DNA from 2 places in the Xanthomonas sp. NCPPB 2933 genome. Region 1 is predicted to be linked to the other one. Evidence: predicted binding sites of a transcription regulator. Region 1 holds the regulator's gene; the other holds the start of a gene.
The links. Region 1 encodes FliA, which starts transcription of late flagellar genes. Its sites were predicted from a motif close to TAAAGTTTNNCNNNCNNNGGCCGATAA; they were not measured.

Region 1 (4,447 bases):
TGCCGTGGTCGATCGCGTTGCGCACCAGATGCACCAGCGGGTCGGCCAGGGCTTCGACCAGATTACGGTCCAGTTCTGTCTCGGCGCCGATCAGTTCCAGCTCCACTTCCTTGGACAGGGTGCGCGCGACATCGCGGGCCACCTTGGGGAAGCGCGAGAACACCTTGCTGACCGGCTGCATGCGGGTGCGCATGACCGCGGTCTGCAAACGCGCGGTGGCGATATCCAGCACGCTGACCGCGCGATCGAGTTCCTCGTCGCGCAGGCGGGTGCGCAGGGTCTTGAGACGATTGCGCGAGAGCACCAGTTCGCCGATCAGGTTGACGATGGCGTCCAGGCGCTTGGTGTCCACGCGCACGGTCTGTTCGGCTTCGGCACCTTTTGCGGCTGCTTTGGGTGCGGCCTTGGCACCGGGCGCGGGTGCATGACCCTCATCGTGCGACGCTGCGGCCACGGCAGCCAACGCGGCCTTGGGCGCGGCCTTGACCGCCGGCGGGCCGCTCTTGGCATCGAACTGCGCAATCAGCGAGGCCGGTGCATGCGGCACGGTTTCGCCTGAGCCCATCGCATCCAGCATTGCCTGCAGATAATCCAGCGACTGCTGCGCGGCATCGAAGTGATGCGCCTGCAGCACCGCCTGGCCGGAGCGCGCCATGCCGAGGGTTTCTTCAGCGGCGTGGCACAGCTCCACCATGGGCTTGATCGCCAGAAAGCCGGCGCCGCCCTTGAGCGTGTGGAAACCGCGGAACACCGCGTTGAGCTGGTCGGCTTCGTCCGGTGCCTGTTCCAGCGCGACCAGCTGTTCGCCGAGGCGATCCAGGATTTCCTGGGCCTCGACGATGAAATCGGCAGCAATATCGTCTGGAACAGCACTCATGGTTACAACCCCAATCCGGACAGCAGGTCATCGGCGTCGTCTTGCGACACCGCGTGACGGTCCAGGCCCTTGACTGCAGGACCGGCAAGACCGCCGTCGTCTTTCTTCGGCTCGGTGCTCTTGGGCGGCAGGCCCAGCGCACCGAAGCCTTCGTGCACGCGCCGCACGATGCCGGCCACGCGACGGATGATCTGCCCGCTCAGGTCCTGGTAGCTCTGCGCCAGCGACAGTTCGGTCAGGTTGTGGCGCATCTTGTCCATCAGCGCGCCCTGGTCCTGATTCAGACCGCCGTCGCGCAGCTGGTTGGCCAGCTCACGGCATTCTTCGACCAGATCCAGCGTGCGATGGCTGGCCTTTTCGGTCATTTCCACCACGTGGTCCAGGCGCGAACACGCATCGTCCAGCTCGCCGGCTTCTTCGGGCACGGTGGGCAGTTCGCCCAGCGCCTGACCGAGTTCGCGTGCGAGCCGGCTCAGGCCCTGCATCATCGGACGGGTACGCAAGGCGGCGAGGTGATCGACCTCGCGCTTCCAGGCGGCTTCGTCACCGCTTTCCAGTGCATCGAGCGCGCCCTGCAGGCGGTCGATCAAGGCAGCGCGTTCGGCATTGGTTTCCACGGTGGCGTTCATCAGGCGGTCGCCGCCAGACGTTCGAACACCTTGCCCAGCTTTTCTTCCAGCGTCTGCGCGGTGAACGGCTTGATGATGTAGCCATTCACGCCGCACTGGGCCGCTTCGATGATCTGCTCGCGCTTGGCTTCGGCGGTCACCATCATCACCGGCAGGTGCTTGAGCTTGGCGTCGGCGCGGATGTTGCGCAGCAGGTCGATGCCGGTCATGCCGGGCATGTTCCAGTCGGTGACCACGAAATCGAACGGGCCGGCCCGCAATGCAGCCAATGCGCTGTTGCCGTCTTCGGCCTCTGCGGTATTGGTGAAGCCAAGATCGCCCAACAGATTCTTGACGATACGTCGCATCGTCGAGAAGTCGTCCACGATCAAAATCCGCATGTTCTTGTTCACATCAAGCTCCTAACACTAAAAAATACGCGAAAAAATCATTCGTCAATTTCGACACCGGCATCGGCCAGTTCGAAGACCTTGAGGCGGCCGCGCAGACGCACCACGGCCTGGCCGTGGATCTGGCAGACGCGCGATTCGCTGACACCGAGCACGGCGCCGATTTCCTTCAGGTTCAATTCCTGTTCGTAGTACAGCGACAGCACCAGCTGCTCGCGCTCGGGCAACTGGCCGATGGCCTTGCCCAGCTCGCGGCCGAACTCGCCACGCTCCATCATCTGCTGCGGGTTGGGGCCACCCTTGGCGGTGGTGTCCAGCTCGCCGTGATCTTCGATGCGCGATTCCAGGCTCAGCACCTGGCCGCGCGCGGCGTCTTCCATCAGACGCAGGTAATCGGGCAACGGCATTTCCATCGCGGCGGCCACTTCGGTGGCGGCGGCGGCGCGGCCGGTGTTCTGTTCGATCTTGCGTACTGCAGCAGCAGCGTCGCGGGCACGGCGGTGTACCGAACGCGGCACCCAGTCGCCACGCCGGATCTCGTCGATCATCGAGCCGCGGATACGGATCGAGGCATAGGTTTCGAACGAGGCGCCCTGCTCGGAGTCATAACTGCGCGAGGCTTCGATCAGGCCGATCATGCCGGCCTGGATCAGGTCGTCCACTTCCACGCTCGCCGGCAGGCGCGCGGCCAGATGGTGGGCGATGCGGCGCACCAGGTCTGCGTGCTGGGTGACGATGTCGTTGGCGTTGTTGCGTTGCACTGCACGGTACTGCGCGGTGGCCGTCGTTGCGGTTGCGGTAGCGGTGCTCATGCGGCGACCCCCCGTTGGATGATGCGTTCGACAAAGAACTCGACGTTGCCGCGTGGCACGGTGGGGGCCTGCCAGCGCGAGGTACGCCGCGCGATTTCTGCGATGGCCAGCGCCGAGGGGCTGGCGGGGTAGGCCTTGATGACCGGTTGCTGGCGCTGTACCGACAAACGCAACCAGTCGTCCTGCGGCACGTGGCCGAGGTAGTTCAGCGACACGTCGCCGAGGAATTTTTCGCAGACCCGCGACAGCTTGTCGTACAGCAAGCGGCCTTCGTTGGGGTCGCGCACCATGTTGGCGATGATCTGCAGACGGTCCACGCCGCGTTCGCGCGAGAGCACCTTGATCAGCGCGTAGGCGTCGGTGATCGAGGCCGGTTCGTCGCAGACCACCACCACGGTGTCCTGGGCGGCCTGGCAGAAGGTCAGCACGCTGTCGGTGATGCCGGCGGCGGTGTCGATGACCATCACGTCTAGGTCGCGTTCCAGTTCGGAGAACACATTGACCAGGCCGATGTGCTGGGCCGGGGCCAGTTCGGCCATGTGGCGGCGACCGGAGGCGGCCGGAACCACCAGCACGCCGCCCGGGCCTTCGATGATCACTTCGTCCAGCGTGCAGCGGCCAGCGATCAGGTCGGCCAGGGTGTACTTGGGCGACAGGCCCAAGACCACGTCCAGGTTGGCCAGGCCAAGATCGGCGTCGAGCAGCAGGGTGCGCTTGCCCATCTCGGCGAGGGCCACGGCCAGGTTGGCGGAAATGTTGGTTTTCCCCACGCCGCCCTTGCCACCGGTCACGGCAATGGTGCGCACCGGGCCCAAGGGCTCGGGACGGGTCGCCGTCAGGGGGAAGGCGTTGGTCAGCTTGGCGTATTCACGCGACTGCATGGTTGTGCTCCGGAGTACAGGGCTTATCGGCAGCGCGCCGCAAATCTTCAAGGCGAAGAACGAGACTGGCGGCATTGGCGCGGTGCAGGTCGTCGGGGACCCGCTGTCCGTCAGTCACCCAGGTGATGGGCATTTGGTGGTCGACCACCACCGACAAGGCACTGCCGAAGCGGCCGGTCTCGTCGAGTTTGGTCAGCACCACGCCTTGGGGCTTGGCGTGGGCGAAGCGGCGTACGACCTCGTCGAGGTCGGAAAAATGGGCGTTGGCCGGCAGTACCAGCAGCGAGGTGACCTGGTGCGCGGCGCGCAGCCAGTTCAGCTGCGCGGCCAGGGCGCGGTCGCGCTGGCCCATGCCGGCGGTGTCGATCAACACCAGCTTGTAGTCGCGCAGGCGCTCGAGCAGTTCCAGCAGGCTCTCGGCGCTGTCGGCCTCGTGCACCGCGATGCCGAGCTGACGGCCGTAGCTGTGCAGCTGCTCGCGGCCGCCGACGCGCTGGGTGTCGGTGGTGACCAGGGCCACGTCGCGCGGGGCGTGCTGGGCGGCGAAGCGCTGGGCGAGCTTGGCGATGGTGGTGGTCTTGCCGGCACCGGTCGGGCCGACCAGGGCGATCACGCCGCCGCGTTCCAGCGGGTCGACCGGGGCCACCGGCAGACGCTTGGACAGCAGGCCCAGCATCAGCCCGCGGCCGCGGTGCAATTCGGTATCGGCGGGAATCTGCAGGGCCACATCGCGGATCAGACCGGCGTCGAAGCCGTAGTCGTCCATCAGCTCCAGGGCCTGCGCACGCACCGGGGAGCCACGCAGGCGCTCGTCGGTGAGGCGGTTCATTTCGCGCTCGATCATCTGACGCATCAGCGC
Region 2 (4,447 bases), 370 kb from region 1:
GTCTCGCTGGCCCTGATCGGACCGATTCTGCTGCTGTCCTGGAAGGGGCCGATGTTGCAACGCGACCTGGTGATCGCCTCTGCGGTCAAGCAGCCCGCCATGGTCGCCCTGCTCGACAAGCTGGAAGCGCAAAAGCTCATCAAACGCGCACCCACCGCGCAGGACCGCCGCGCCGCGCTGGTATCGCTCACCGCGCGCGGTCGCAAGATGGCCGAGCTGGGCGCTCGGGTGCTGATCGATCTGAATGCCGATGCCTTGCAAGGCTTCTCACCTGAGGAGGCCCAGAAAACCGTCGCGTTCATGCAGCGCCTGATCGTCAACCTGGAGCAACGCGGCGCAGACCTGTAATATCACCTCTGATATTTATCTCTACGGGTGATTGTAATGGCGCGTCGCATCCTCATCACCGGCGCCAGCGTCGCCGGCAATACCGCCGCCTGGACGCTTGCCAACCAGGGACTCGACGTCGTGGTGGTGGAACAGGCGGCGCACTTCCGCGACGGCGGCCAGAACATCGACGTACGCGGCGTCGGCCGCCAGGTGCTGCAGCGCATGGGTCTGGAACAGACCGCACTCGACCGTGGCACCGGCGAGCAAGGCACTGCCTGGGTCGACGAACACGGCCATGCGGTGGCCACTTTCAAGACCGACGACATCGACGGCGACGGCCCAACCGCCGAGCTGGAAATCCTGCGCGGCGACCTCGCCCGCCTGCTCTACGAAGCCGCACGCGACAAGGCGACCTATCGCTTCGGCGACCGCATCGCCAGCATCCAGGACGACGGCAACTGCGCGACAGTCAATTTCCACAGCGGAAGCAGCGACCGCTTCGATGCAGTCATCATCGCCGAAGGCGTCGGCTCCTCCACGCGCGAACAGCTTTTCCCGGGCGAAAACGACCCACGCTGGATGGATCTGACCATCGCCTACTTCACTATCGCACGCAGCGCAGACGACGATCGCCTGTGGCGCTGGTATCACACCACCGGCGGCCGCAGCATCTCGTTGCGGCCGGACCGGCACGGCACCACGCGCGCCATGCTGTCGCTGCAGAAGGTCACCGACGGCGAACAGGACTGGGATCAGGCAACGCAGAAAGCGTACTTGCGTGAACAGTTCGCCGACGCCGGCTGGCAGGCAGCGCGCGTACTGGACGGCATGGACAGCACCGACGACTTCTACTTCGACGCCTTGCGGCAGGTGCGCATGCCGCGCTGGCACACAGGCCGCGTCGTCCTGACCGGTGACGCGGCGTGGTGCGCAACCCCGCTGGCCGGTATCGGCGCCACCCTGGCGGTCACCGGCGGCTATGTGTTGGCAAGCGAGATCGCACGCACCGATGATCTGCAGAGCGCATTCGCCGCCTACGCGACCGCCATGCGGCCGATGGTCGAACAGGGCCAGGGCGTGCCCAAGATCGGTCCGCGACTGATGAACCCGCGTAGCCGGCTCGGCATCCAGCTGTTGCACGGCGCACTGAAATTCGCCAGCCAACCGAGTATCCAGACCATCGCTGCGAAGCTGATGACGCCCTCGATCAAGGCGCCGGATCTGGCGCGCTACGACTGAGCCTGCCGGGCTCTCAAGCGCTGCACAGCGCGGTGACGTTGCGACGTGTCGTCCCGATCGGGATGACGTCGCATCGCCACGAAACCAACCACACCTGAATCGGCCGACGCGCCGGTTTCAGTTTCAATGGCTGGGGTCGCTAACGAACACGTAGAGACGCAATCGGAGCAGCGGCAGCCATGTCGCTTCGAGGAGCGTGCACCTGCCTTCGCCTCCCGGCTGCTGCCGGGACTCCCCTGCTCTCCGCTTTGTCGGATCATCGATCGAACCCCCATGCATGTCTTTTTGAATCTGCGTATTGGTCAACGCCTGGCCCTTGGCTTTCTGTCGATCATCGTGCTGATGGTGATCCTGACCGTCGTCGGCATCCACCGCGTGCGCAGCATCGACCAGCAGCTGACCGCCATCAACGAGGTCAACAGCGTCAAACAACGCTATGCGATCAACTTTCGCGGCAGCGTCCACGACCGTGCGATTGCGCTGCGCGATGTGGTGCTGATGGACGAGGCGGCAGACCGGCACGCAGCAGAACAATCGATCGACAAGCTCGCCGCAGACTACGCACGCTCCGCGCAGCCGCTCGACAGCATGATCGCCGCCTCTTCGGATGCCAAAGAGAAAAAGATTCTCCAGCAGATCAAGGCGATCGAGCAGCGCACCATGCCGTTTATCGCCAACGTGCGTGCACTGCGCGAGGCCGGCGACAAACCGCAGGCAGAGCAGCTGCTGTTACATGAAGCGCGTCCCGACTTCATCGCCTGGCTGGCCAGCATCAACGCCTTCATCGATCTGCAGGAAGCCAAGAACCGCGAGGCCGCCAAAGACGCCGTCGCCACCGCACGCGGCTTCGCCATGCTGATGGTGATCTCCACCGTCATCGCGCTGCTGCTGGGCGCCACGATCGCCTTCTTGCTCACCCGCAGCGTGGTGCTGCCCCTGCGCCAATCGCTGCGGCTGGCAGAGCGCATCAACGACGGCGATCTGCGCAGCCAGGACATGCCCACCAGCCAGGACGAATCCGGCCAGCTGCTGCGTGCCATGCAACAGATGCAGCGCCGCCTGCAAGAGGTGATCTCCGCACAGCGTGCCATGGCCGCCCGCCACGAAGCCGGCGAGATCAGCTACCGCACCGACGCCAAGCGTTTCCCGGGCGAATACGGCGATATGGTGCAGGACACCAACGCACTGGTGCATGCGCACGTGCAGACTCAGCTGCGCATGACCGAGGTCATGGGCAGCTACGCGGTGGGCAATCTCGCGCAGGAAATCGAACAGTATCCCGGCGAAAAGGCCGCCATCACCGCCACCATGCAGCAGGTACGGCAGAACCTGCGCGCCATCAACGCACAGATCCAGGAACTCACCCAAGCTGCGTGCGCAGGCAACTTCGCACTCCGCGGCCAGCCGGAAAAGTTCGAGCACGACTTCCGCCTGATGGTCGAAAACCTCAACACCATGATGGCCACCTCCGACACCAACCTGGCCAAGTTCTCCGACCTGCTGCGCGCCATCGCCGACGGCGACCTGACCGTGCGCATGACCGGCAACTTCCACGGCGTGTTCGCCTCGATGCGCGACGATGCCAACAGCACCGTGCATCGCCTGACGGACATCGTCACGCATATCCAGACTACCTCCAACAGCATCGGGTTTGCCGCCGAAGACATCGCCAGCGGCAATCAGGAACTGGCGCGCCGCAGCGAACAACAGGCCGCCAGTCTCGAAGAAACCGCCGCCTCGATGGAAGAGCTGACCTCCACCGTCAAGCAGAACGCCGAGCACGCAGGCCGCGCCAACCAGCTCGCGCTGGGCGCCGCCGCGATCGCCTCGGACGGACGCGACGTGGTCGGCCAGGTCATCGAAAAGATGTCAGGGATCGAAGCGGCGTCCAAGCGCATCGCCGACATCATCTCGGTCATCGACGGCATCGCCTTCCAGACCAACATCCTCGCCCTCAACGCCGCCGTCGAAGCCGCACGCGCAGGCGAACAAGGCCGCGGATTCGCCGTGGTCGCCTCCGAAGTGCGCACCCTCTCGCACCGCTCATCGGACGCCGCCAAGGAAATCAAACGCCTGATCGACGACTCCGTACAACGCGTCGCCGACGGCGCAACGCTGGTGCAAAAAGCCGGCACGACCATGAGCGAGGTCGTCACCAGCGTCCAGCACGTCACCGACATCATGGGCCACATCTCCGCCGCCTCCCAAGAGCAGGCCGGCGGCATCGAACAGGTGAATCAGACCATCGCCCAGATGGATGAAACCACCCAACACAACGTCCGCCTGGTAGAAGCGGCAAGCACCGCCGCGCGTGCGCTCGAAGACCACTCCGTGCAGCTGATCCGCGCTGTGGACGTGTTCAAGGTCAAGGCTGCGGTCATTTAAGCGCGGCGTCCCCAACGTCGCGAGCAGCCGTCGGCCGGGTATGGACGGCACACTCAGAACAACAGTGGACGAGTGGCACATGCCGCACCGAGTACCCGCTGCGCTCGCCTGGTGGTGAGCGCAGTCGCTTTGTTAGCCGCTCTCACACCATCGATTGCCCTCGCTGGACGTCGCGCCACGAATGCGCCGGACCACATGGTCGGCTGAAGATTTCGTCGACTCTGAGACGTTATGTCGGGTTCCCACTGGCGCATCCGACAAGGTTGGCCAACGCATTTTATGCAGCTCCCAACGCTCGTCAGGACATCGATATGCCTATCCACAATCAAGGCATCAAAGCAGCCGTCTTGCTGACGCTGCTTGCGTCAAGTGGTCACGCAACCGCCAGTTGCAACGTTGTCGCCCACATCGAGGGCTCCATCAGCGGCTGGCCCACCCGGGTTGCGAACTCTTCAAATGATCGGCTCAGAACCGCATACGCCGCCAATAGCTG

Region 2: AC1PLU_RS13550 (methyl-accepting chemotaxis protein) is a predicted target of FliA. The motif match lies at 1,686-1,712, and genes of this name have one in related genera.

The regions. Positions count from the first base shown of each region.
Region 1 is NZ_CM161518.1:2,947,590-2,952,036, reverse strand. It holds gene AC1PLU_RS12040 (chemotaxis protein CheA) at 1-877, opposite strand, end outside; gene AC1PLU_RS12035 (protein phosphatase CheZ) at 880-1,506, opposite strand; gene cheY (chemotaxis response regulator CheY) at 1,506-1,898, opposite strand; gene AC1PLU_RS12025 (RNA polymerase sigma factor FliA) at 1,934-2,707, opposite strand; gene AC1PLU_RS12020 (MinD/ParA family protein) at 2,704-3,588, opposite strand; gene flhF (flagellar biosynthesis GTPase FlhF) at 3,575-4,447, opposite strand, start outside.
Region 2 is NZ_CM161518.1:3,319,960-3,324,406, forward strand. It holds gene AC1PLU_RS13540 (MarR family winged helix-turn-helix transcriptional regulator) at 1-348, shown strand, start outside; gene AC1PLU_RS13545 (FAD-dependent monooxygenase) at 385-1,569, shown strand; gene AC1PLU_RS13550 (methyl-accepting chemotaxis protein) at 1,843-3,954, shown strand.